Regions from separate parts of the Pseudoalteromonas sp. NEC-BIFX-2020_015 genome, predicted to be linked through region 2. Evidence: predicted binding sites of a transcription regulator. Region 2 holds the regulator's gene; the other holds the start of a gene.
What was found. Region 2 encodes FliA, which starts transcription of late flagellar genes. Its sites were predicted from a motif close to CTAAAGNTNNNNNNNNNNNNGCCGATA; they were not measured.

Region 1 (11,672 bases), on a different contig from region 2:
CAGCTTAATATCAATACCAATACTTGTTAATTCATCAGCCGTGAGTAAATTAGCTAGGCTATTACGCAGCGTTTTACGGCGTTGATTAAAAGCTTCTAAACACACTGTGTTAAGAATTTTAGTACTTTTAGCTGTACGTTGTTCTGGTTTTTTTGGAATTAACCGAATAACCGCAGAATCTACTTTTGGTGCAGGTTTAAAGCACTCAGGTGGTACTTCTACCACTGGCATTGCGTGGCAATAATATTGCGTCATGACACTTAAACGGCCAAATGTTTTACTACCTGGACCTGCAACCATACGCTTTACAACTTCTTTTTGAAGCATGAAGTGCATGTGCTCAATGTTGTCAGCAAATTCAAATAAGTGAAACAATAAAGGTGTTGAAATGTTGTATGGCAAATTACCAAAAACTTTTAATTTTCGCTCATCATTAATGAGAGTAGAAAAATCAAACTTCATCGCATCACCTTGGTGTACGGTGAGCTTTGGACCTAAAAACGGATGTTCGGTTAGGCGTAAAGCCAAGTCTTTATCTAGCTCAACAACGGTTAAGTGACCACTTAACTCGCTTACAGGCTCAGTGATTGCACCAAGACCAGGACCGATTTCAACTAAATTATCTTCAGGTTTAGGATCAATCGCGGTGACGATTTTATCGATGATCATTTCATCAAATAAAAAGTTTTGCCCAAAACGTTTACGGGCGCGGTGTCCTAAATGTACTTTATCTGTCATTGATTTTGTGCTTTTTCATGGGCGAGCTTAATTGCTTCGCGGATCGCTAATTCAAAACTGCCAACCTCAGCATCACCTGTACCGGCTAAATCGAGTGCCGTACCGTGATCTACTGAAGTGCGTATAAACGGCAAACCAAGAGTTATATTCACTGATTTGCCAAACCCTTTGTATTTTAGCACAGGTAAGCCTTGATCGTGATACATTGCCAGTACCGCATCCGCTTGTGATAGGTATTTATCCTGAAATAATGTATCAGCAGGTAATGGGCCAATTAGGTTCATACCATCGGTATTTAACTGTTCAATTGTTGGGGTTATCGTGTCGATTTCTTCACGGCCTAAATGGCCATCTTCACCTGCATGCGGGTTGAGCCCACACACTAAAATTCGTGGTTTTTCAATACCAAACTTAGTTTGTAAGTCATGGTTTAGTATCCCCGCAACTTTTGTCAAACGTTCGGCAGTAATTGCGCGTGATACATAAGCAAGCGGAATATGTGTGGTTACCAGTGCAACACGTAGTCCCTCGGTTGCAAGCATCATGACTACATCGGCAGTATTTGATTGTTGAGCGAAATACTCTGTGTGACCACTGAATGAAATACCTGCTTGGTTAATGATCCCTTTATGAACAGGACCTGTAACGACAGCATCAAATGTACCATCCATATTTTTTTCAGAAGCAATACGCAGGGTATCTAACACATATTGGCCATTTGCATCATTTAAAACACCAAGCTCAACATCAGCCCCTAAATCGACTTGATGAATATAAATACTGCCAGCAGGTGCAATCGCAGGCGCTGATGATTCATCAAATGGAATTAAGTTGATATTTAAACCTAACTGTTCTGCACGCTGCTGTAATAATTTAGCGTCAGCAATTGCGATTAATTGAGCCGGCCAGCCATGCTGGATTAGCTTTAAAAGTAAATCAGGGCCAATCCCGGCAGGTTCACCGGGAGTTATTGCTATACGTAGGGTCATTTACTGATCCAATGGAAAGATTTCAACATGGGCTTGTTCACGCATTTCTTGCTGCCAGTTAAAACTTTCTTCTTTAAATTTACGATTAAACAGCATGCCATGAGCACGATTACGTTTAGCTAGCTCAGTTTTATCAGCCACTCGCGTATCTAGCAACTGTATAATGTGCCAACCAAATTTTGTTCTAAAAGGGTCACTAATTTCATTTTTATCCAATGATAAAAGTGTATCTCTAAATGCAGGTACATACGTTGTTGGATCTGTCCAATCATACTCGCCGCCTTTTAGCGCAGAGCCTGGATCTTCTGAATATTCTTTCGCAAGTTCGCCAAAGTCTGCTTTACCAGCACGTAAGTCTTTGGCAAAACCATTAAGCATGTTACGGGCTTTTTCTTCACTTAAAATTATAGATGGGTTGATCAAAATATGGCGAGAGCGTACTTCGGTGGTTTCCACTACTTGACGACCACGAATATCTTGAACTTTAATAATATGGAAACCTGCGCCTGAGCGAAGTGGGCCAACAATGGCTTCTTTCTTCGCGCCTTTAACTGCTTCAGCAAATAGCGATGGCATTTCATTGATGCTCATCCATCCAAGCTGGCCACCTTCAAGTGCTTTAGAGCCGCTTGAAGATGAAATAGCAATACGCTTAAATTCTTTACCCTCTTGTAAAAACTCAATGACTTTATCTGCACGAGTTTTTGCACTGGCTATTTCATCTGCTGTAGCGTTGTTTGGAATATCAACAAGGATATGACCAATATCATACTCTTCAGTATTTTGACCTTGGCTTTCCATTATTTTTAATAAGTTGTCCACTTCCTGTGGGCTTATATAAATACGGCGATCAACATTGGCGCGCATAACTTGTTGCGTTGTGATTTCTTTACGAATTTCTTCACGATACACTTGAAAGCTTTCACCTGATGCCTCGATAGTTCGGCGTAAATCAGCAATCGACCCGCCTTGCTCTTTTGCCATACCAACCAATGTTTGATCTAGTTGACTATCTGAAATCTCTAAACCCATACGCCCAGCAAGCTGCATCATAAGTGCTTGGTTAACTAAACGCTCCATCGCTTGGATACGTAAAGTTTCGTCAGAAGGAAGCTCTTGTTTTTGTTCTTTTGCTTGCAGTTTTACGCGGTTAACGATGGTGTCAACTTCGCTTTTTAAAATAACGCCTTGATTGACAATACCGACAACTTTATCGATTTCAACAGGGGCTGCGAAAACGCTGTGAGATAGGCTTAAGCCTAATAATGCTGATGCTAATAATTTATTTAAATTCATACTTTTTCTAATACTCTTGCTAATACTAGTTATTAAGAAAATACGGTCTACGATAGCCAAAAATACCTTGTTGTAATAATTTTTGTGCATCATAACGGCTTTTACTACCTAATCCTTTCAAGACAATGTTAAAACCAATGCTTGAGTCAAAGGTGGCTTGTTCTAGGCCTATCGCCTGATTTAAATCAGTTTCGATTTGACGACGACCGGTAATTTGAAAGGCCCAACAGCAGGATTCATACTGCAATCCACTGAATGCCTCAATACTACGACCGCTTTCTAAATCACGGTGGTAGCTACTTACAAACTGCCATTGATCACTTAGCGGTATGCTAGTAAACAAGCCAACTTGCTCGATTGTATTGCCTGAGACATCGTTTGCATAGCGATGGTTCAATTGTATCAGCTGATTATCGTCACCTTTATAGTCTAAAGTAACATTTGATTGGATAATCTGCTTGCCATCAGTGTCATATTGTATGCCACCGGATAAATACCAACGACGGTGCCAATGTAACATGGTTTGCGCGGCAAACAAGGCATTATAGTTTGTATCGGAGTTTAACCCTTGCGATGTTGGCTTAGCTGAATCGCTCAGGTAGAAGATTTGTCCTGCACTGAAATTAAACAATTCCTCGCTTTTATTATTAAATAACCGGGTTGTTGCACCGAGTGTAAATTGGTTCGCTGCAGCAATACGGTCAACGCTTGAAAAGCGGCTATCGCGAAACAGACCAAAAAAGTCATCTTGTAGCTTAGTTGTATCGTATAAGCCAATATCTGATTGATCTTTATTTGGTGTGTATAAATATTGTATTTGTGGTTCTAAGGTTTGAATGCCGTTATCAGTAAACGTTGTTGTGTCACGTTCAAAATTTAATTGGCTGTGTAAACGAACTTTAGGCAGCGTACGAGAGACTGACTTAGCGTAGTCAGTACCGTTTAAGTCACCTTCTTGCCTATAGTTAGTATGTAGAAGGCTAAGTTCAGACAAAAATGACCATGCATGTTCTTGATAACCAAAGCTGGCTTTAGGTTCAATGTGTAAGCGAGTAGCCTTTTCAATTACCTCAGTGTCGTTAGTAAAGTGGCTTAATTCACCATTTAAGGTTAAATCAACGGCTTTAAATTGAAATGGTGTTGTTTGTGTAAACGTAATTTGCGGCAGTGCTGCGTAAGATTCTACGTGATCACCAAGCACTTCAAAGTTTTGTACTTGAATATCTGTTCGCCACAGTTCTCCTAAATAAGATAAAGAACCGGTGCGATATAGTTGTGTGTCGGTACTTGCAGCATAGCCTGAATTTAAATCAGTTAAGTAGTTATCATCGCTGACATTTGTAATGTCGATATTTGCGCGCCAATTTTCACCGAAATAGCTTTGTTGTTGCCAGTGAAATAGGAAACGATCGTTTAGTTCAGGTTCAGACTCATCTTTATTTAAATACTCTAGACCAAGTAATCCTTGGCTCGTTTCGCTTAAATATCTAAATTCAGCCTGCAGTTGTAAGCCTTTATTAGACATATAACGAGGTGTGATGGTGGCATCGTAGTTTGGGGCAATATTCCAGTAGTATGGCGTGACTGTTTCAATACCATAACGATCAGAACTCGAAATGTTTGGTGTTAATAACCCTGACTTTCTGCGCTCATCAATAGGGAAGGTAAAATAGGGCAAGTACAACACAGGGGTATCCATAATACGCAATACCATGTCATGTGTTTCTCCCCAGCCTTCTTCACGAGAAAGAGCAATTTCCTCAGCTTGAATTGCCCACAATGGCGTTTCGCCTGGGCAGGTAGTAAAGCTTGCGTTCAGCAGGTTTAAGCCAGACTTGTTAACAGTGAGTTTTTCAGCACCGCCATGGCCTTGTTGGTCAGTAAGTTTGTAATCAGCACCCAATAAACTAATTTGAGAGTTATTTAAATCAGCATTTAAACCTGAGCTTTTTACTTCACTAATTGGATCGCGATAAGTAATTGGGCCTGTAGCATTAAGGAGCCCGCGCTGTTTATCAATAAGTGCACTTTGTGCGGACAAACTCATAGTAAGGGTGTTAATATCAACGTTACCGGTAAATTCTGCGCTTTGAGTACCAAGCAATTCAATATCATCTGATTTGATATCGACCATGCCAAAGTCAAGGCCAGCAAGCGGTTGCCAAGCTCTGGTTTGCATTGAATTGCCACAAAGATTGTGTGCCAGTTCAGTTTCGGCAAGCGATGGTGCGCTGATCACACTTAGCATCATTATGCCCCAGGTTTTGCTCATTTATTAACCTTAATATGGTGTCGTTGAATATAGACCTCACATAATAAAGGAAAACAATGGCAAATACAGTAATTGACTTAGTGAAAAATAGATATCTTGTAAAATGAACCGTTATAAAAGTTTACAGCAGTTTTTAAATCCCCACTTTAGTGATGAAGAATACCAGTTAGCTGCGATCACGGGGGATGCGAGTTTTCGCCGTTATTTCCGTTTAAATCGCGGTCAAGATAGTTACATTGTTATGGACTCTGATCCAACTAAACTCGATAACACCCCCTATATTGAACTTAATAAAGTTTTTTCCGAGCATGGCTTCAAACTACCAAAAATATTACATGCCGATGAAAAACAAGGATTCTTCTTATTAAGTGATCTAGGCAATATACACCTCGCTGATATGCTAGAGGACAAAGAACGGACTAGCCACTATAAGCACCTCATAAAACTCAGTGCACAATGGGCTAAAATGCCGCCTGTAGCATACATGAAAGATTTTGACCGTGAATTTTTAGAGCTTGAACTCGGTATTTTCTTGCAGTGGCTAGTGGAAGGATTTTTAGGGCTGACAGTGACACCCGCAATTGATGCCCTGTGGAAACGCAGCGCGGAATTGCTTATTGAAAATGTACTTGCCCAGCCAAGTGTTACAGTACATCGAGATTTTCATAGTCGTAACATTATGCGGAGTAACCAGCAATGGGCGATTATTGATTACCAAGACGCGGTTCAAGGCCCTGTGTGTTATGACCTTGTTTCATTATTGCGCGATTGCTATTTTAAACTGCCCCATGATGAGCTCGAATATTTACTTGAGCACGCCTATAAAGAGTTTAAGGAGCAAGGTCTGATCGGTGTTAACGTAAGTTTTGCACAATTTAAGCAGTGGTTTGATTTGACCGGTATTCAACGGCATTTAAAAGCCGCAGGTATCTTTTGTCGTTTAAATTTACGTGATGGCAAGCTGGGCTATATGGAAAACGTACTTCCGACATTACGCTATATTGCGGATGTGGCACAAGAACATAAAACGCTGCAACCATTAGGGTTATGGATTGCCAATACCATCATTCCTGCTACGCGTGTCGCGATAAAAGAAAAATTAGGTAATTAATAAATGAAAGCGATGATTTTAGCCGCGGGGCGTGGTCAAAGAATGATGCCACTGACAGCGAAATTGCCCAAGCCGATGTTACAGGTCGCAGGTATGCCGCTTATAGAACACCATATCGAGCGTCTGAAAAGCGCGGGAATTACAGAAATTGTAATTAATCTTGCATGGCAAGGTGATAAAATTAGTGATTACTTTGGTGACGGCAGCGCATTTGATGTAAAAATTATTTACAGCCACGAGCCTGAAGGGGGGCTTGAAACTGCCGGCGGGATCATCCATGCATTACCTTTGCTTGGTGATGACTTTATCGTTATTAACGGGGATATATTTACCGATTACGATATAAGCTCATTAGCGCAATTACATTTAGATATTGGTGAAGGGCATATCGTACTTGTTGAAAACCCTGCGCATAACCCTGATGGGGATTTTACTTTGCGTCACTTGGGCCCTGAAAGTCAAAAGTATACTTTTTCGGGTATTAGTCGGTTTCAGCGTCATTTTTTTGATGGTTTACAAGGCGGCGTATTGCCTTTAGGGCCATTATTACGCATGCGTTTGAACGAATGTGATGTATCGACACAGTTGTACATTGGTATGTGGAATGATGTCGGTACCCCGCAACGGTTAGCACAATTAAATGAACATGTAAGAGGAGCACCTCATGTGGGGTAAAATTTTAGGTGCCTGTTTTGGTTTTATGTTTGGGCGTATTGTTGGATTGTTTATAGGCCTATATTTAGGGCATATGTTTGATAAAAGCCTCAAGAAAAATTTTGATAAAGCGGGTGGCTTTTCAAACTTATTTAAAGGTGATGATGATATAAATCAACGCCAAGCATTGTTCTTTTCAAGCTGTTTTGCTGTTATGGGGCATATAGCGAAATCAAATGGGAGAGTCAGTGAAACTCATATTCGTGCTGCCAGCCTATTTATGGATGAGATGGGTTTAAAAGGCGATGATCGCAAAGAAGCACAAGGTGCATTTAAAGCAGGTAAAGAAGCTGACTTTTCATTAAAAGAAACGGTTTATGATTTTAAAGAGCGCTTTGCTCGTCGTCATGATTTACTGCAGCTTTTTTTAGAAATTCAAATCCAAATGGCATTTTCTGACGGTGTGCTTGCCGCTCAAGAAAAAGAGCTATTACAAGAAGTCAGCAAGCATTTGGGTATTTCAAAAACACATTTTGCGTTTGTACTTAAGCGGTATCAGGCTGAGTTTTCATTCCGCCAGCAGCAACAGCGCTATCAACAACAGCAAAATCGTCAGCAAGGTCAAAGCAGTAGCTATCGAGAAGGCTCAGGTCATCATGTTCCACCCAATAATGGCATGAGCCGCACTCAAGCCTTGGCGTTGTTGGGTTTAAATAATGAAGCGAGTGAGCGTGATGTAAAAGTAGCGTATCGTAAATTAATGGCGCAACATCACCCTGATAAATTAGTATCTCAAGGCTTACCTAAGCATATGATGGAACTGGCTGTGAAAAAAAGCCAAGATATTCAATCGGCTTATGAGTACTTAAAAAAGGCGGCGTAAAAAACCGTCCACCTCTTTGGTTAATCGCTCATGTTGCTCCGGCGCTGAGCGTAAACCAAATAACTCACGTTGGCGGTAATCATATTTACTATGACGTTTTACCCAACGCTTTCTTTGGGCAATGCTTAACAGCAAGTTGGAATTATCAACGCTGTAATAAACATCCAGCAGTGGTGGGCTAATCGTTGATATTGTTGCATTGAGCTTTTTATTTCGCTCAGTGTTTGGCAAGTAGCTGCTAAGGCTAATAAATGCATCAATATTTGTGCTTGGAAAGCTTGCATAATGCTCTAATAAAACCCCAGCACTGGCACCTTGAGCCACTACGACTATTTTCCCATCTTCATTTAAAGCACTTTCATACAAGGCGTTAAATCGCGTAATAAGGTTAAGCTTATAGTTATCTATAATCGCGTTGCTGATCATAGGAATTGCATCTACATGCTTGGGTGAAGCTATTGGTGCAGGGGCTTGTTCTAGCGCATCATTTGCAGGAGTATTAGTTGGTGCTTCGGTATTTTCTTGGGGATCGGGTGTTGTGGTTTCTGTTTCGTTGATGGCGCTATCGTTGACGGTGCTATCGTTGGCGTACCAATCTATATCAGGGACTGTCATTGCAATAGTTGCGTAGCCTAAATCATTTAGCTCAGTACGCAAAAAATTAACACCGTCATTATTCGTTGGTAAATGCTGCCAATCAGGAATAATTAAAACCACACCACGTTGTTGAGCACTCATATGTTGACGGTATAACGTTGTAAACTCTGTTTCGCCAGCGAGTAGGGGTTTTACTTCATCATCTGGCATTAAGCGTGCTAAATCACTGCTAGCAATAGTTGACCATGGTGTTGGCGCAATGAAATCAGCCGCAAGGAGGGGCGCTGCCAACATTAAACAGCCGACAAAGCTGATTAATTGATGGTTTTTTAATTTTTTGCCAATAATCATAGTAACCACGTGCAATGAATCAATATATGGTTATCGGCTTTAATTGTAAAAAGTTTAGCGCAATTTCTATCATGCAAACGATGCAATTAAAAATCAGGTTCAGCTTCAAAGATCATAGTTTGTTCAGTGATAGGGTGGGTGAGTTGTAACATTTGCGCATGTAACTGCAAGCGTGGTGCTGCACTTAAGGCATCAGGGTGAGCGTACAACCTATCACCTAAAATAGGGTGACCCAACGATAGCATATGGACGCGTAATTGATGAGAGCGACCTGTAATTGGCGTTAACTCTACGCGCGTTGCGTGTGCTTCATATTCCAGTACGTTGTAATGCGTCAAGGAAGGCTTACCATTATCATGATCAACCATTTGTTTTGGGCGGTTAGGCCAGTCACAAATAAGGGGTAAATCTACAGATCCAGTTTCAGGTTTAAGCTTGCCGTACACACGAGCAATATAGCGCTTAGCTGTTTGACGTTCTTGAAATTGCATACTTACATGGCGATGAGCGGCTTTATTCATCGCTAAACAAATAATCCCAGAGGTTGCCATATCCAAACGATGAACAATTTTAGCGGTGGGGAATACACGATTAACACGGGCAATTAAACAGTCTGCGTGTTTAGGATCTTTGCCGGGCACTGTTAATAGCTCACTGGGCTTATTTACAATCAGTAAATCATCATCTTGATATACGATGGTTAAATACGGATCGAGCGGGGGGTTGTAATTAAGTAACACGATAGACCTCAGCGATTCACAAGCGTTGCATTTTAGTGTAGTCGTCCTTATTTCACAATCACTAGGCTTGATTCCTTTTCAAGTAAGCGTTTATGTTGGCTACAATATTTGTTTGAAGGTTAAAAAAGCGTGGTATAAATTAATACACCGCGCTTTTCTAAAGCTTATAACTTAAAACTTCGAGCTAAAGCTATGATCAGTGAGAAACCACGATTAAGCGAATAGCATCAAGTTTTAACTGCGCTTTTTCAATATGCGTGGTTAGTTCAGTGCGTTGCTTGTCGTAAAAAGTCAGCTCTTCTTCACGAATGTTTGGATTAATTTGTTTCAGCGCAGCTAAGCGAGCTTGCTCTTCAGCGAGTGAATGTTGCATTTTCTCAAGGGCAGCGGCACGGATCACTTCAAGTTTTGTTTGCGCCATTGCTTGCGCGGTTTTGATCATTGGATGAATTGCGCTTTGTAATGCTCCGGCTAATTTACTTGCTGTTTGACGGCCAACAGCAGAGAGCTGCTGATTAAATCCATCAAACCCAACATTTTCACCTAAATTATTACTCGCTTTATCAAGCAAAATACGAATCGGTGTTGGTGGTAAAAAACGACCTACTTGTAGAGCTTTTGGTGCCATCGCTTCGCCTAAGAAAATTAGCTCAACAAAGAAAGTTCCCGGTGGTAACTTTTTGTTTTTAAGAAGCGCAACAGAGGCGGTGCCAAAGTCATCATCACAAATCATGTCTAAGGTGCCTTGCACCATAGGGTGATCCCAACTGATAAAGTGAACATCTTCTTGTGATAACGCGGTATCACGGTCGAATGTTACGGTTATACCGTCATCTTTTAAGCTTGGGAACGATGGGTTTAGCATGTGTTCTGTTGGCTTTAGGATTATGGTATTTTCACCTTTATCTTCTTGGCTGACGCCAAAGGTATCAAATACATTGATCATATAACTTGGCAATTCAAACTGGTTATCAAGCTTTTCAATATCAGCTACTAATGAATCAGCGGCACCTTGACCTGATGAATGTAGCTCAAGTAAACGGTCACGGCCGCTTTCCATTTGCTTACGCAATTTAGCATTTTGGTTGGCAACTTGCTCAAGTAATGGATCAAGTTCATCTTCATCGCAGTTGTGCGCTGAAATAAATTCAAGCAGATCTTCACTAAATTCTTTATAGAGCATTTGACCTGTGGTTGACGTGGTCTCAAAGGCATCTAGGCCTTCGTTATACCAGCGCAGTAGCACTTCTTGTGCAGTGTTTTCAAAATACGGCACATGGATATTGACGTCTTGCGTTTGACCAATACGGTCTAAACGGCCAATGCGTTGTTCTAATAAATCAGGGTTTAGCGGTAAATCAAATAAGACTAAATGATGTGAAAATTGGAAGTTACGACCTTCAGAGCCAATTTCAGAGCATAACAATATTTGTGCGTTGTCGTACTCGTCAGCAAAAAATGCAGCAGCGCGGTCGCGTTCAATAATCGACATACCTTCATGGAATACTGAGGCTTTAATCGCTTCACGTTCACGCAATATTTGCTCTAAGCTAATCGCCGTTTCTGCTTTAGCACAAATCAGTAATACTTTTTCGTGTTTGAGAGTTTTAAGGGTGTTGATCAGCCAATCTACGCGAGGATCAAACATCCCCCAGCTTGCGCTTTCGCCTTCAAACTCTTGAAATATTTTTTCAGGAAAGAGTGCGCGTTGTGCACTTAACTGAGCATTTTGAATGCCGCTCATATTGCCAAGTACAGACATTGCTGTTTTATATTGTTTTGGTATTTCCATTGGGTAAGCATGGAGCTTACGACTAGGGTAACCATCAATGCCACTGCGACTATTTCTAAATAAGATACGGCCTGTGCCGTGGCGATCTAATAGCATGGCTAAAATTTCTTTACGAGCCGCTTCATCACCACTTTGTGCTTGTTCAAGGATACCTGTGATATCGGTTTCTTTTAACAGCTCAATCAATGTGGCTTTGGCGCTATCATCAAGCGCTTTGTCTTGAAGTAATTGATTGGCTGCCTCTGCAAT
Region 2 (11,672 bases):
AACAATTGATTCACTTCGCTTAACTGATGTATACCACCTAGCGCTTTTAACGGTACGGCAAGCGTTAAACCCGCCACTTCAAAGAACAACGCTTGAAATTCACCATCAAAATAATCCTCTTGACGTTGAATAGGGGTTTTCGGCTGCGTTGTACTAACTTTCGGCTCAGTATTTGCTATACCTTTGATCTTAGCTTGGATCTGTGGTTTCTCAAGGACGGGGTTTAATTGTTCAGTAATTTCTTCTTCATGAGGCTTCACATCTTCAAGCGCATCCAACATTATAATTGGTTGTTGCGATGCCTTTGCTGGTAAATCTGTATTCTTTTGAGTTGAAGTAACTTGCTCAAGCAATTTAGCTACAGGCTGTAAATCAGTTGAATCTTCGTCCTCGCACAGTAAAGCCCCCAAATATTGGGTCATAACTTTTTCATTAGCAAATAACTGCTTGCTCATTAATCAACCTTGTTCAATCAAATAATCGAGTAATGCACGATAGGCGTATACACCACGAGATCGTGGACAATACTGAATGGGCACCTGTTGAGCAAGACTCGCATCACGAAATTTAGTATCTACTGGTATTACTCCAGGCCACACTTTTTCTTGATATGTTTGTTGCAGTGTTTTGTATGCTTCAAGAGAAGCATTAGTTCTCTTATCATACATTGTAGGGATAATGGTATATTGATACTGCTTTGATTGCGAGCTTTGCATTAACTCCATAGTTCGCATCATTCTATCCAGCCCTTTTAATGCTAAAAACTCCGTTTGTACCGGAACTAAAATACGCTCACTTGCAGCCAAAGCATTCACCATAAGAACACCAAGTACTGGTGGACAATCTAAAATAGCGTAATCATAATGATCACTAATTTTTGCTAAGGCTTTTTTTAATATCAACCCCATACCTGTTCTATTACCCATACTGCGATCGAGCGTCGCAATTGCCATGGTGGCCGGCAGGATATCTAAATTATCTATATTAGACGGACATAAAGCCTGTAAAATTTCTTCACTTTGCATCGAGTTACCCCGTGCAAAAATATCGTAAACACTGACTTCTAAATCTTCAGAGTCAATTCCAAAATAATAAGTTAATGATGCATGAGGATCAGTATCAATCAATAATACTCGCTTTCCCTGCAGCGCTAAAATACCAGCAAGACTGACAGCAGTGGTTGTTTTACCCACTCCGCCTTTTTGATTTGCCACCGTCCAAATTTTCACATCACACCTTATTTTTTTCGTTGCGCGTTGTAATTCGTATTCCACCATGTGGTAATTGGATCACTTTAATAGTGTTATCGTCCGATGGCAACTCAATTGATTCAAGTTCTGGCTCTTCGATTACTGGGCCACCTTCTACTTTCAGTATTTTTGGCGGTAATCCATATTTAGATAAGGCAACAACCACTTTACGATTTTCAGCGCGGCCTTGTTCTGTATCATTATCAGCAAATGGCGAATATTGACCGTAACCCTCAATTGCCATTCTGGCGGGGTTTATACCTAGGGCTTCTAACTCGACTAAAATAGAAGTTGCACGAGATACTGATAGCTCCCAATTAGAACGGTAAATTTCGTTCTGTATAGTCTCATTATCCGTATAGCCGCGCACTCTTATATAATTATCAACGGGCGCTATTATATCTTTAACGACACCGATCACCGTTTTCGCACGACTATGTGCGACAGCACTCCCGCTAGAAAATAGCATGCCTGAACTTAACTCAATAATTAACCAATCTTGATGTAATTCTAAACTTGCTTCACCATCACGAATTTCATCAATCAGTGCTGATTGCAATTTAGTTAACAAACTATCTAAGGGTTTGCCTAAATGTTTTTGTTTAATGTTACTAGTCTCACTTTGCCCATCAAGTAATTCGGGCCCAGCTTCTTGTTTTTGTATGCTTTCACCAAACAACAAGTCATTTTCTGGCGTAACGCGGTCAGTCAATAATCCTGTGCCTGTAACACCTTTACCTTCTTGACTATGTTGGCGAGCTGATTGATCAAACACCTGCTCCAATGAATCTGATAGTATTTGAAAGCTTTCATCTTTATTGATTGCTATTGCATACATAACAACAAAAAACGCAAACATAATTGTCATGTAGTCAGCATAAGATACAAGCCAACGCTCAGTGTGCTGATTGCTTGCTGCTGAAGAACGAAGACGACGGCGGATCATAAATATTACTCTTGCATCAAGTTAGGACGCTCAACGCGATATGCTTCTAGCTTTAATTCAATATTTGCTGGGCTGTCACCTTGGCTCATTGCAATGATGCCTTCAGCTAATAGTTCATGTAAAAGCATTTTTTGTTCAACTTGATATTTTAGCTTATTCGCCATAGGTAAAAATAAAAGATTTGCCAAACCGACACCGTAAATAGTTGCAATAAATGCCGTAGCGACACCTGCGCCAAGTTTTTCCGGTTCGGTAATAAATGACATTGCCTGAATCAGGCCAAGCACTGCCCCCAGAATACCTATCGTGGGACTGTAGCCCCCTAAAGCTTCATAAACTCGACTTGATTCAAGTAGACGATCTCGCTCTAGTAATAAATCGATTTCAAGCGCATCACGAAGCTTATTCTCGCTTGCACCATCAATGAGCAAACTAAGGCCTTTCGCCGCATAGGGGTCCGGGTGGGTAAGAGCTGCATCCTCAAGAGCTAAATACCCCTCCTGACGAGCTTTATGAGACCATGCTTTTACTTGCTCAATCGCACTATCTATATCGCGTTTTGGCGGGAAAAAAACCCAATGGCTAATTTTTAAGGCTTTAATGAAAGTACTTGCTGGAGATTGCAACATCACAGCACCTAATGTACCACCAAGCACTATAACTAAAGCAGGACCATTGAATAAGGCACTAACAACGCCTCCCTCTAGTACATAACCAAAAGCAATCGCGCCTAACGCGATTGCTAAACCAAAAAAAGATAATTTATCCACAACCTATCTCTCGAACGATTCGCCCTGCTACTTCATCGAGCGCAAGACTTGCAGATGATAGACCTGCATTCGCAACGGCTTGTGGCATACCATAAACAACACTTGTTTTTTCGTCTTGTGCCCAAATAGTTGCCCCTGCTTGTTTAAGCATTCTAGCACCGTCGCGGCCATCAGCTCCCATACCAGTCAACACAACTGCCAATACATCACCTTGGTAAGCTTTTGCAGTACTTGCAAAGGTTACATCTACGCTTGGCTTATAAGTGATCCTAGCACTATCGTCTTCAAATACCTTTAATGTTCGACTGCCACCACGCCCCTCAATCAGCATTTGCTGGCCTCCTGGCGCGAGGTAGGCGACACCAGGTAACAGTCTGTCACCTTGTTGTGCTTCTTTTACTTTAATTTGACACAACCCATTTAAACGAGCCGCAAAAGCAGGTGTAAACGCTGCAGGCATATGCTGTATCAGTAAAATAGGATGAGGGAAATTGGCTGGTAACTTTGTTAAAATTGCTTGCAATGCAACGGGTCCACCCGTTGATGTTCCTATCGCGACAATTTGGTATTTTTTTCCTGATGCACGTAAACTATTAGATGACGCTACAGAAGGACTGGCAGGTCTACTGCTAAAAGTACGATCAGGCTGAGGAGTTGTTAACGATCGCGCTGAAACTCCACCGACCCTTGTTGGTGTTGTAGGTGCTGTTGGTCGTGTTTGAGCTGTTGGCCTACTAATACGTGATAGGCGCCTGCGGCTAATTTCTTTTACTTTATTTTGTAATAACTTAACTGCGTCTTCATTATTACGAGCGATATCTTCAAATTTTTTCGGTAAAAAATCCAAAGCTCCAGCATCAAGCGCATCTAATGTTGCTGTTGCACCATCACGGGTTAATGAAGAAAACATTAAAATAGGTGTAGGGTTTGCAGCCATGATTTCTTTCACAGCACTAATACCATCAAGCACAGGCATTTCGATATCCATGGTGATTACATCTGGACGTAACTGACTGGTCTTTTCTACTGCTTCACGGCCATTAACCGCAAAACCAATAACTTCAATATCCTTATCTTGCTCTAGTATTTCACTCACACGGCGACGAAAAAAACTAGAATCATCAACAACTAATACTTTAACTGCCATTGGTATTCTCTTGTTAAGTTTATCAACGGGAGTAATTTAGACTCCCGTATTAAGATAAATATATGGTTATCCTGCGTAATGCTTCAATAGATTAGGAACATCTAAAATCAAGGCGATACCACCGTCTGAGGTAATTGTTGCCCCAGCCATACCAGGTGTCCCTTGCAATAAAGCATCCAATGGCTTGATTACTACTTCTTCTTGGCCTATTAAAGAATCCACCACAAAACCAACTTGCTGAGTTCCGATTTGCACAATAACCACATGGCCTTGTGCTTTTCGTAATGATCTATCAGCCCCTTTGACCAACCAATGCTCTAAATAAAACAGCGGTATCGCTTTCTTACGAACGATAATAGTCAACTGACCATCAACCACATTCGTTTTAGTTAAATCCAAATGAAATATTTCATTTACACCGGCCAAAGGTAAAGCAAATGTTTGCTCACCAACTACCACCATTAATGTGGGTAGAATCGCTAAAGTTAACGGCACTTTGATTTCAAGTATAGTGCCAACACCTAATTCCGATTGGATATTAACGGAGCCATTAAGCTGCGTGATTTTGGTTTTCACCACATCCATTCCAACACCACGCCCTGATATATCTGAAATCTCTTCTTTGGTAGAAAAGCCTGGTGCAAAAATTAAGTTATAGGCTTCAGTATCAGATAATCGACTCGCTTGATCATGATCTAACACACCTTTATTAATCGCGATCTTTTTAAGTTTCTCTGCATCCATTCCTGCGCCATCATCTTTGATGGTCAGTAAAATATGATCGCCTTCTTGAGAAGCTGAAAGTGTAACTGTACCTGTTCGAGATTTACCACTTGCTTCACGCACGTCTGGCATTTCAATACCGTGGTCAACAGAGTTACGTACTAAATGCACTAATGGGTCAGCTAAAGCTTCAACTAGATTTTTATCTAGGTCAGTTTCTTCACCAACAAGTAATAAGTTTATATCTTTTTTCAAACTACGCGCTAAATCTCTTACAACTCGTGGGAAACGACCAAACACTTTCTTAATCGGCTGCATTCGGGTTTTCATTACGGCACCTTGTAAATCAGCCGTAACGACATCGAGATTAGAGATAGCTTTACCCATAGTTTCGCTATCAGTATTTGTTGCTAAGCTTACTAAACGATTACGAACCAATACTAATTCACCGACCATATTCATTATTTGGTCAAGGCGCTTAGTATCAACACGAACTGTTGTTTCTGCTTGCGTTGGTGCTGGTTTTTTAGCTACCGCAGCTGGTTTATCAGCAACTTTTGCAGGCTGACTCACTGGTGCTGGCTTAGAAACTGGCGCAGGAGCAGGAGCAGCAGCTTTAGGTGCTGCGGGTGCTACTTTTGGAGTAGCCGCTGCAATAGGTGCTTCTTCTGTCGCTTTTGGAGCACTGCCTTTACCATGTAATTCATCAAGTAATGCTTCAAATTCATCATCACTGATTTCATCATCGGTTTGACTTACCACGGGTTTATTTACCGGTGCTATTGGGTCTTTTGGTGCTTCAGGTTTGCTGACCGGAATATCATTACTAACAGCACCAAAACTACCTACACCATGTAATTCATCCAATAAATTATCAAACTCGTCATCGGTTATATCACTACTATTAGCACTACTAGTCGTCGTACTTGATATTATCGGACTTTGTCCTTTGCCATGAAGTTCATCAAGCAAATTTTCAAATTCATCTTCCGATATATCATCAATTTGTGTATCGGCTTGCGGGCTATCTACTTGTCCATCAAATAACAAATCAAATGCAAATGGATCGTCACCTGAAGCTGAAGCTGACTCATCATTTACTTCAGCTGGCGCTTCTGTAACTTCGATGGCGCTTTCTTCATCAGCTGTGGGCGGTTGCCCCAATCTATGCATTATCGCTAATAATTCAGGATCAGCAGGGGTCGGCTTTTCTCTACTTTGAATTGTAGCGAACATCTCATTTATAGTATCTAATGCTTGTAGGATAACATCCATCAGCTCAGAATTTACTTTTCGAACACCCTGGCGTAACAAATCAAAAACATTCTCTGCACCATGACAAGCATCAACTAACTCAGTCATGCTTAAAAAACCGGCGCCGCCTTTAACCGTATGAAATCCACGGAAAATTGCATTGAGCAACTCGGTATCATCAGGGTTATTTTCAAGTTCTACTAGCTGTTCTGATAAAAGCTCAAGAATTTCTCCAGCTTCAACTAGAAAATCTTGTAAAATATCTTCATCGACTTCAAAGCTCATGCAGTCTTCTCCTCTTAGAAACCCAAGCTTGATAACAAATCATCAACTTCATCTTGTCCTGAGACAACATCATCACGTGATTCTTTATCAATTATTGGCCCTTCAGGACCTGCAAGTGTATCTTCAGCAGGCGGTGTTTCAATGGCTTGTTGTTGTACTTTAGTGTCGCCATCATCATGGGTACCAAATGCAGTAAGCAAATGGATTAAGCTATCTTCAACTTCTCTTACAAGTTCAATAACACGGCGAATTACTTGCCCAGTTAAATCTTGATAATCTTGTGCCATCAATACATTGGTCATTAGACCTTGTAATTCATCAGTCTTAGAATGCGAGTTATTCATAAACTTATCTAAGCTATGGCAGAGCGTTTTAAACTCGCCCAATTCAATTTCACGGTTCATCAAACGATCCCATGTGGGTTTGATATGTGAAATTTCATCTGCTAGTTGCTGAGCTATAGGTAAACTAGCCTCTACCGCATCCATCGTTTTATTAGCAGCACTTTCTGTCATTTCCATAACATAATTGAGCCGCTGTTTAGCATCCGGTAAGGCTTCGGTGGTTAAATCAGCTAGACGTGTATCGAGTTCAAAATTTTTCAGCGCATCATGAAGTTGGCGAGTTAACTTACCAACCTCTGCAAAAAGTTCTGACTGCTCTTTTGACGCCGCATCTAGAATTAGTTGATCAGCTTTGTCTTGTTCACCGTTTTCTAAGTAAACCACAAGCTGACGGGCTTGCTCTAAACTGATCTGAGGCGCAGCAGGTGCTGACATAAGCCTCTCCTCTTTATTTAACCTAAACGCTCAAACACTTTTTCCAATTTGGTTTTTAGTGTTGCTGCAGTAAATGGTTTAACGATGTAGCCGTTAACGCCGGCTTGTGCAGCAGCTACAATTTGTTCTTTTTTAGCTTCTGCGGTTACCATTAACACTGGAATATGCTTAAGCGTATCATCCGCTCTGATTGCTCTTAGCAAATCAATACCTTGCATTCCAGGCATATTCCAGTCTGTCACAACAAAATCAAACTCTTGATTTTGCAGCATCGGCAAAGCTGTTGAGCCATCATCAGCTTCTTGCACATTAGTAAAACCTAAATCCCTTAACAGATTTTTGATAATACGTCTCATCGTCGAAAAGTCATCAACAACAAGAATTTTCATGTTTTTATCCAAAACATCCTCCGGTGAGGTCTGAACCTATATTTACTTACTACTAGTTTATCCAGTCATTGATTTTTGCTTTAAGCTTAATCATCGCCTGACCATGTATCTGACTCACACGCGATTCACTTACATCGAGTATGTGCCCAATTTCTTTTAAATTCATTTCATCATTGTAGTAAAGCGATAGCACTAAACCATCTCGTTCTGGTAAAGACTTTATTGCCTCTAGCAATGATTGATTAAACTTATCATTTTTAACATTATTAAAAGGCTTATCTAGTGCTAAATCATGTCCAACTGGTGTAATTACATCTTCATCAACACCAAGGTCTTCAATGCCTAGTATTTTACTAGAATTCACATCATTAAGAATATGATGGTACTCATCTAGCGTAATATCAAGTTTTTCAGCAACTTCAATATCTTTTGGTTCACGATTAAGTCCACTTTCTAACTCTGATATCGCTTCTGCAACCATACGACTATTGCGATGCACCGATCTTGGAGCCCAATCACCACGCCTCATTTCATCAAGCATAGCACCACGAATACGAATACCTGCAAATGTTTCAAAACTGGCGCCTTTAGTGGCGTCAAAGTTTTTCGAGGCTTCAATTAAACCAATCATTCCTGATTGAATTAAATCATCCAACTGTACACTTGGTGGTAAACGAGCAATTAAATGGCACGCCACTTTTTTGACTAATGAAGCATGGCGCTCAACAATCACATTTAAGTTCTGTGTAGATTGATATCCCATCGCTTTATTCACCGATGCCGTCATAATTAGCCGTTTACTAATTTTTCTATGAAAAATTCTAAATGGCCAGATGGTTGATTAGGTATAGGCCATTTTACTGCTTTTGTCGCGAGTGTTTTAAATGCAATTGCAGCTGGTGAGCTAGGAAACAGCTCTACGATTACTTTTTGACGGCGCGTAGACTTTCGCATATTTTCATCATAAGGCACAGTTGCAACTAGTTCCATCGACACATCTAAAAAACGATCTGTGACTTTAGATAACTTTGCAAATAACTCATGACCTTCACGTATACTGCGTACCATATTAGCGACTATTTTGAACTTGTATACGCCGTGTTCACGACTTAATATTTTAATAAGCGCATAGGCATCAGTAATTGAAGTGGGCTCGTCACATACGACAACCATCACATCTTGTGCGGCGCGCGAAAAACTGAGCACCATATCTGAAATACCGGCTGCAGTATCAACAATTAATATATCAAATTCGGTATTTAGCTCACTAAAGGCACGAATAAGACCGGCATGCTCTGATGGCGATAATTCAACCATACTCTGCGAGCCGGAGGTAGCGGGGACTATTTTTATCCCTGCGGGGCCTTCAACTAAAATTTCATCGAGCTCACATTCACCCGACAATACGTGAGACAAGTTACGCTCAACACGTAATCCTAACATCACATCACAGTTTGCTAGGCCTAAATCGGCATCCAATACTAATACTCTGTTTCCGAGTTGACCCAAAGCAATCGCAGTATTAAGTGAAACGTTTGTTTTACCAACGCCTCCCTTACCACCAGTGACAGCGATAACCTTAACGCCGTTATTATTGTTTTGACTCATTTTACGCAGGCCACTTGCTTGATCTAATACTGTGTTAATCATACATCCCTACTGTGCTTGACGCTACTGCTTGACGTCGCGAATGTTGTGCTTTTGTTCTTTTTAAATACAATTGTTCAGCTTTTTTTACTAATTTCTCTGCATTAGCCACCCGGATGTCCTCAGGGACTCGCTGACCATTAGTAAGATACCCTATTGGGAGGCGATTTTGAATCGCTATACTAATTATCTCACCTAAACTTAGTGATTCATCTAATTTGGTGAAAATACAGCCACTTAATTGTACTTTTTTAAAGTGTCTTACGGTTTCTTGTAAAACGTTAATTTGCGCTGTTGCACTAAGCACCAAGTAATTGCGAATATCAACTCTTTGATTGCGCATTAAGGTGTTTAATTGCTCTGTTAAACGTAAATCACGCTGACTCATTCCCGCCGTATCTATTAATACTAGACGCTTATTTCGTAAATGGTATAAAACTTCAGCTAATTCATTAGCATCTTTAACTTGCTTAACACCACAGCCGATAATACGTCCGTATGTAGCTAGTTGCTCATATGCACCAATACGGTATGTATCAGTTGTGATCAGTGCCACTTTATCAGCGCCGTACTTTTGTGCACCCAACGCAGCAAGTTTTGCAACTGTCGTCGTCTTCCCAACCCCTGTTGGACCTACTAATGCAAATACACCACCTTGACGTAATATTTCATTATTAGTTGTATGCATCTGATTTTCAATCATTTGCAATAAGGCTTGCCATGCTTGTTGACGTGATACATCGTCAGGAATAAAGCATGCCATTTGGTCTGCAACTTCACTATCAATCCCCATACCTATCAAGCGATCTATCATGCATGCTCTTGTTGGGTCACGACGAGCCATATCCTGCTGCATTAAACCTGATACTTGATGCTCTAACAACTGACGCATTGCGGCCATTTCATCACGCATTGCTGTTATCTCATCTGTTTTTGCAACCTCTTTAGTAGGCATTGAGGTATCTAGATCATCAAAATCACGGTCTAAGTCGTCATCAAAACCTAAGCTATGAGCTTGAGTTTGTGGGCGTGACACTGGCGCAGTATCTCGATGATAAAAATCTTGTTTAGGCTTTACTTCACTGTGTTGACGAGCACTGTGTTTTTGTTCTTGGTATTGGCTGCCTGTATCAAATCCAGATTGACTAAACATTGATGCAAGTTCAGGTGAGCGTGGACGTGGTGTTTGACGCTCTAACAATGCTTGCAAGCTATCTGCAACTTTTGCTTGTGGTTCAGGCTGAGAGCGCTGTGGTGCTGGCTTTACAAAGTTTGAATTTGTTTGTGCCTGCGCAATAGCTGGTTTTGCTTCAGGCGCTTTTGGGGCTGCTTTGTCATAATCAACAGCGGCAACGATTTCAACACCGTTCGCAAGTTTTTTATTTGACATAATAACCGCATCAACACCTAGTTCATCTTTTACTTCTTTAAGTGCCGTGCGCATATCTTTAGCAAAAAAACGTTTAATTTTCATAATTCAACCCCTTTAAAATCCGATTATTGGCCTACTGAGCTGACAATCTTGATCTGTCTTTCGTCTGGTACCTCTTGATAAGACATCACCCGTAACCCTGGTATGGTGTACTTAACAAAACGAGATAACACCGTGCGTAACATTCCTGACGTTAGCAATATCGAAGGTTCACCGGCCATTTCTTGATTTTGATGCGCTTCATTTAATGATTGCTGAAGTCGCTCTGCAAGTCCTGGTTCAATTCCGGCACCTTCGTCGCCTGCATTCTGTAGTGACTGATGCAACATCTGTTCCAACTCAGGCGCCAAGGTTATGACAGGGATTTCTGATGACATACCAACAGCGTCCTGAACAATTAATCTACGCAGTGAAATTCGCACTGCAGCCGTTAATACATCAGGGTCTTGGCTACGTGGGCCATACTCTACTAGGGTTTGTACTATTGAACGCATATCGCGTATTGCGACACCTTCATTTAATAAATTTTGTAAAACTTTAACGATTGTTGTCAACGGTAATACATCTGGGACTAAACCTTCAACTAAACGAGGGTGACTCTTAGCTAGCATATCAAGTAAATTTTGTACTTCTTCATGGCCAAGTAGTAAAGCTGCACTATTTGTAAGTAGTTGACTAATATGGGTCGCGACGACAGTGGCAGCATCTACAACGGTGTAACCTAATGATTGCGCTTCATCTTTTTGATCGGGTTTAATCCAAACTGCATCTAAACCAAAAGCAGGGTCTTTCGTCGCAATCCCTTTAATCGCTCCAAACACTTGTCCCGGGTTAATCGCTAACTCGTCACCATGTTTAAGCTCCCCCTCACCACTTGAAACACCCATCAGAGTAATTCTGTATGCGTTTGGATCTAATTCTAAGTTATCGCGAATGTGTACTGGCGGTACCAAAAACCCTAACTCTTGAGAAAGCTTTTTACGTACACCTTTAATTCGATTTAGTAGCTCACCACCTTGTGATTGATCAACGAGCGGAATTAAACGATAG

Region 1: a site for FliA is predicted at 8,923-8,949, ahead of HH219_RS04200 (DUF3530 family protein). Genes of this name have one in related genera too.

Annotation. Positions count from the first base shown of each region.
Region 1 covers NZ_JABCJL010000004.1:16,000-27,671, forward strand. Annotated here, with positions in the region: gene rsmA (16S rRNA (adenine(1518)-N(6)/adenine(1519)-N(6))-dimethyltransferase RsmA) at 1-738, opposite strand, end outside; gene pdxA (4-hydroxythreonine-4-phosphate dehydrogenase PdxA) at 735-1,727, opposite strand; gene surA (peptidylprolyl isomerase SurA) at 1,728-3,023, opposite strand; gene lptD (LPS assembly protein LptD) at 3,049-5,295, opposite strand; gene HH219_RS04185 (phosphotransferase) at 5,399-6,406, shown strand; gene murU (N-acetylmuramate alpha-1-phosphate uridylyltransferase MurU) at 6,410-7,081, shown strand; gene djlA (co-chaperone DjlA) at 7,071-7,943, shown strand; gene HH219_RS04200 (DUF3530 family protein) at 7,926-8,834, opposite strand; gene rluA (bifunctional tRNA pseudouridine(32) synthase/23S rRNA pseudouridine(746) synthase RluA) at 8,978-9,631, opposite strand; gene rapA (RNA polymerase-associated protein RapA) at 9,828-11,672, opposite strand, start outside.
Region 2 covers NZ_JABCJL010000008.1:80,016-91,687, reverse strand. Annotated here, with positions in the region: gene HH219_RS08025 (chemotaxis protein CheW) at 1-455, opposite strand, end outside; gene HH219_RS08020 (ParA family protein) at 459-1,229, opposite strand; gene HH219_RS08015 (flagellar motor protein MotB) at 1,231-2,196, opposite strand; gene HH219_RS08010 (flagellar motor protein) at 2,202-2,966, opposite strand; gene HH219_RS08005 (chemotaxis response regulator protein-glutamate methylesterase) at 2,959-4,113, opposite strand; gene HH219_RS08000 (chemotaxis protein CheA) at 4,180-6,375, opposite strand; gene HH219_RS07995 (protein phosphatase CheZ) at 6,390-7,154, opposite strand; gene cheY (chemotaxis response regulator CheY) at 7,172-7,555, opposite strand; gene HH219_RS07985 (RNA polymerase sigma factor FliA) at 7,596-8,306, opposite strand; gene HH219_RS07980 (MinD/ParA family protein) at 8,333-9,193, opposite strand; gene flhF (flagellar biosynthesis protein FlhF) at 9,186-10,664, opposite strand; gene flhA (flagellar biosynthesis protein FlhA) at 10,688-11,672, opposite strand, start outside.